DNA from 2 places in the Chromobacterium rhizoryzae genome. Region 2 is predicted to be linked to the other one. Evidence: riboswitches for the same ligand, from Rfam matches in the RefSeq annotation. Region 2 holds a riboswitch; the other holds the start of a gene.

Region 1 (2,380 bases), 1.9 Mb from region 2:
CAACAGCTCAGGCTGGACCAAGCGGCCCACGCGCTGCAACTGGACACCCGCGCGCCGGCGGCGCCGGCCATCCTGCCGCCCGCCGAGCCGGCCATAGCGGCAGCCTCAACCGTTCCCGCCGCGGCCCCCGCCGCCAAGGCCAGCGCGCCCGCCAAGAAAGCGGCGCCGCCGCGCAAGCCGGCCGCCAAAGCCCCGGCCAAGCCCACCGCCGGCAAGCCCAGCGCCGCTGCCGCCAAACCCGCTCCGGCCGCCAAACCCGCCAGCAGCAAACCGGCCGCGGCCAAGCCGGCGCCCGGCAAACCCCCGGCGGCCAAAACCGCCAAAGCGCCAGCGGGCAAAGCCAGCGTGGCCAAAGCCCCCGCAGCCAAAACCCCGGCCGCGCGCAAACCCGCCGCCGGCAAGGACGCGGCCAAGCCCAAAACGCCGAGCAACTAAGCATCAGCCAGCGCAAAAACGCCCGGACAGCCAAACCGCCGTCCGGGCGTTTTCATGTTGATATCGCACTGCAACATTTTTGCCTCGCCCCATGTATACAGTCGTTGACTGAACAATACAGCAAACGCTAATATCCTTGCCTGCTGCGGGAGAGAGGGGCATGCGCCCCCGCCGAAGACGCAAACTCCCATAATCGCTCAGGCAACAGTACCGCAGCCCATGGATACCAGCCGATTGGAGAGAGGCCCTAAGCGCCCGTTCATCATCTGCTACGCTTCAGCGAGAGCGCGTCGGATGATGTGACCGGCCCTTAGCCGCCCACCGAAGGGGCAAGTGACACCCGGCAAGGCCCGCACACAGGCCGCGCCCGTCATCTAACTCTCAGGTAAAAGGACAAGGGGAGAGGCAATGCCGGCAGCGCCGCGCCCATGCGCGGCCCGCCGGCCGTGCTCAGAACGTGCTCACGATCTCGCGAGCAAGGACGAGACAAGGCGAAAACAGCTGAGAAAGCGGAATGTACGAGTAGTACATGAGCATTTCGAAGCGGGTTTCAATGTCGTATCGTCGCAGCGCAGCAGATCGTGCACCAGCTCTCAAGGAAAACCCGTGTTCGAAACTCTTGCCCAGGCTGCGCGCCACCTGGCATGGCCCGCCCATTGCCAACCCATTTTCCCACCCGGCTTCGCCGCGCATCTCGGCGCCAGCCTGTTTGACCATTGCAACTACATGCTTACCCTGATCTATCTGATCGCCATCACCGCGGAAGCGATGACCGGCGCGTTGGCGGCCGGCCGCCGCAATATGGACATCTTCGGCGTTACCGTCATCGCCTTCCTCACCGCCCTGGGCGGCGGCACCGTGCGCGACATCGTGCTGGGCCGCTACCCGATAGGCTGGACCCAACACCCGGAATACGTCGGCCTGGTCATCGCCGGCGGCCTGGCCGCCGTGTTCGTGGCCCGCTATATGAAACGCCTCAGCCGCGTGTTCCTGGTGCTGGACGCGCTGGGCCTGATCGCCTTCACCATCATAGGCTGCGGCGTGGCCCAGTCCATGGACTACCACCCGGTGGTGGTGGTGATGGCCGGCATGATCACCGGCATTGCCGGCGGCATCCTGCGCGACGTGCTGTGCAACCGCGTGCCGGTGGTCTTCCGCCAGGAGCTGTACGCCAGCGTCTCCTTCGCCGTGGCCCTGCTCTACCTGGGCCTGATCAAGCTGGGCGTGCCGCATGATCTCAACGTGCTGGCCAGCTTCGCCGTCGGTCTCGCCATCCGTCTGGCCGCCATCTGGCGCGAATGGCGGCTGCCGGTGTTCATGTATCGGCACGACCTGCACTGACTAAGAGCCGCTAACAAAACCTCGCAGAGAACCTGAGCCAAGGCGCGCCGACGCAGGCAGTACAAGTGGTACGACAAGGAGGCGCAACGCAGGATCAGGGGTTTTGTTAGCGGGTCTAAGCGCCTCTGTTTACCGCTGCGCCGCGGCATCAGGCTTGAATCCCCGCCAGCAGCAGAAACAAGGCCGCCTGACTGGACACGCCCAGCTTGGCGTACAGATGGCGGCGGTGCACCTTGGCGGTTTCCAGCGAGATGCCCAGCTCGCGCGCCACGCCCTTGGTGGAGTGGCCGCCGAGTATCAGCAGCGCCACCTCCCGCTTGGTCAACGGCGAGGAGCCCTGCGCGTGCAGCGCCTCCTCCAGCTGCCGGCGGCTCTGCCTGCCCGCGTTAGCCGCCGGCTGACGCAGCCCTTCGTCCAGACGCGCGGCCAGACGCGACAAGGGCAGCAACCAGGGCGCGAACAGATTGCAAACGCCCAGTTCCTGCTCGCTGAAGCGGCGTTTGCTGCCCAGCGACAGAGACAGCACGCCCTCCGGCAACACTTGCAGAAACTGGATTTCATCCGCCACCACATTGCGCGAAAAGTAACGGCGAAAGTACTCCGT
Region 2 (2,380 bases):
CCTGTGCGTGCTCGGTAATGCCCACGGTCACGGAGCCGTCGGCTTCCAGGCGCAGCCATTCGTGGCTTTCAACGTATTTGAGTTCGGCGGGGATGTTGCTCATGAGTGTCTCCAGTCAAATCCAGGTCTTAAACGATATTCCCGGCCGCGTCGCGCGGCCTGCCCAAGCACGCCGCTCAGGCGAAAACTTTTTTGCCGTTGCGCACGAACGGCATTTTGACCACGCGCACCTCGGTCAAGGTTCCGCGCAGATCCACCAGCGCCGTATCGCCGGTGCCGGCCGGCACGCGCGCGATCGCGATGGAGTGTTTGAGGGTGGGCGAGAAGGTGCCGCTGGTGATCACGCCCTCGCCTACGCCTTCCACCACCACTTTCAGGCCTTCGCGCAGCACGCCGCGGCCTTCCAGCACCAGGCCCACTTGCCTGGTTTTCAGGCCGGCGGCTTTCTGCGCCTCCAGCGCCTTGCGGCCGATGAAATCGCGCTCCGCCGGTTCCCAGGCGATGGTCCAGCCCATGCCGGCCTCCAGCGGGGAAACGGTTTCATCCATATCGTGGCCGTAGAGATTCATGCCGGCTTCCAGGCGCAGGGTGTCGCGCGCGCCCAGACCGATCGGCGCCACGCCGGCGGCCTGCAGTTGCTGGAAAAAGGCCGCGGCCTCGACGCCGGGCAGCATCACTTCCAGGCCGTCTTCGCCGGTGTAGCCGGTGCGGGCGTAGAACCAATCGCCGGCGGGCTGGCCTTGGAAGGGCTTCAAGGCCTGGATGACGTCGGCGAGCTCGGGCTTGACCGCGCAGACCTTGGCGATGGCCTGCGGGCCCTGCACCGCCAGGATGGACAGATCGCGGCGCACCTTGATGTCCACGTCGAAATCCGCCTTGCGCCCTTCCATCCAGGCCAGGTCCTTGTCGGTGGTGCCGGCGTTGATCACCATGCGGTAGCCGTAGGAGGTCAGATAGACGATCAGATCGTCCACCACGGTGCCGTCGGGGGTGAGCATGCCGGAATACAGCGCCTTGCCTTCGAAGCCGAGCTTGGCCACGTCGTTGGCGATCAAGCGCTGCAGCCAGACTTTGGCGTCCGGGCCGCTGATGTCCAGCACCGTCATATGGGAAACGTCGAACATGCCGGCGTCGCTGCGCACGATCTCATGTTCCTTGAGTTGGGAGCCGTAATGGATGGGCATTTCCCAGCCGGCGAAATCGACCATCTTGGCGCCGGCGGCGATATGGGATTCAAACAGGGGGGTGCGTTTCGGGGCCGTCATCGGTGCGTCCTTAGCAAAAGCGTGTAGTGTTGCTCTATTCCCTACACCCCTCTGTCCCTGCACCTGAGATTTTCCGGCCTTGCGGCCGTTAGCCCCTTCGGTGGGCATCCGCGGATGCCGCTCTCCAGATTCGGCGAACTGGCTGCGGCCAGTCCGATGATGCAGTCCTTTTGCCTGAGCGATTGCGGGTGCGCTTGCGCCTTCGGCGGTGGCGCGGACGGCCACTCTCTCCTGCATGACGAGCCAGATTATGGTTGCTGGGCCGGGGCTTGGCAAGCCGTGTTTATCTTCAACTTAAACAATGACTTAAAATATTCGAAACCGCAAAACATTGAACCGGCATTGCTTCGTTTAAGATCGATTACGAACATATTTCATTTCCTTATCGATCAAAAAATAGATGACCACCCCATTGCGCCGGCGCTGATCGTAAGATGACATCCATCTTGACCAAGCACGATCTCTATCCGATCTGGAAAGGAAACCGCGATGCGAAAACTGATCAACGATCCGCGCCATGTGGCGCGGGAGATGCTGGAAGGCCTGGCCGACACCCTGCCCGGCCTGGCGCTGCTCGAGGAAGAAAACGTCTTGCTGCGGGCGGACCTTCCCGCCGGCGGCCTGCGCGACAAGGTGGCGCTGATTTCCGGCGGCGGCAGCGGCCACGAACCGGCCCACGCCGGCTACATCGGCCACGGCATGCTGGACGCCGCCGCGGTGGGCGACGTGTTCACCTCGCCCAGCGTAGACACCGTGCTGGCGGCGATCCGCGCCGTCGCCGGCCCCAAGGGCGTGCTGCTCATCGTCAAGAACTACACCGGCGACCGGCTCAACTTCGGCCTGGCGGCGGAACTGGCCCGCGCCGAGGGCATCGCCGTCGACAGCGTGGTGGTGGCCGACGACGTGGCGCTTCGCGACACCGTGGAGCCGGCGCGCAGGCGCGGCATCGCCGGCACGGTGCTGGTGCACAAGATCGCCGGCGCGGCGGCCGCCTCCGGCGCCGGCCTGGCCGAGGTCGCCGCCGCGGCGCGGCAGGCTGCGGAACAGGTGGCCACCATGGGCGTGGGCCTGGGCGCCTGCACGGTGCCGGCCACCGGCCGCCCGGGCTTTCAACT

What was found. A riboswitch is a leader RNA that binds a small molecule or an ion and turns the genes downstream of it on or off. The one in region 2 is predicted to bind glycine.
Region 1: it holds a riboswitch for glycine, as region 2 does, so the genes downstream of both, JC616_RS14260 (trimeric intracellular cation channel family protein) here and gcvT (glycine cleavage system aminomethyltransferase GcvT) in region 2, are expected to answer to the same signal.

Annotation. Positions count from the first base shown of each region.
Region 1 covers NZ_CP066126.1:3,195,827-3,198,206, forward strand. The annotation lists gene JC616_RS14250 (DUF3141 domain-containing protein) at 1-435, shown strand, start outside; glycine riboswitch at 572-658, shown strand; glycine riboswitch at 660-842, shown strand; gene JC616_RS14255 (hypothetical protein) at 886-1,152, opposite strand; gene JC616_RS14260 (trimeric intracellular cation channel family protein) at 1,162-1,776, shown strand; gene JC616_RS14265 (LuxR C-terminal-related transcriptional regulator) at 1,925-2,380, opposite strand, start outside.
Region 2 covers NZ_CP066126.1:1,265,618-1,267,997, reverse strand. The annotation lists gene gcvH (glycine cleavage system protein GcvH) at 1-103, opposite strand, end outside; gene gcvT (glycine cleavage system aminomethyltransferase GcvT) at 177-1,265, opposite strand; glycine riboswitch at 1,307-1,403, opposite strand; glycine riboswitch at 1,418-1,509, opposite strand; gene JC616_RS05825 (dihydroxyacetone kinase family protein) at 1,755-2,380, shown strand, end outside.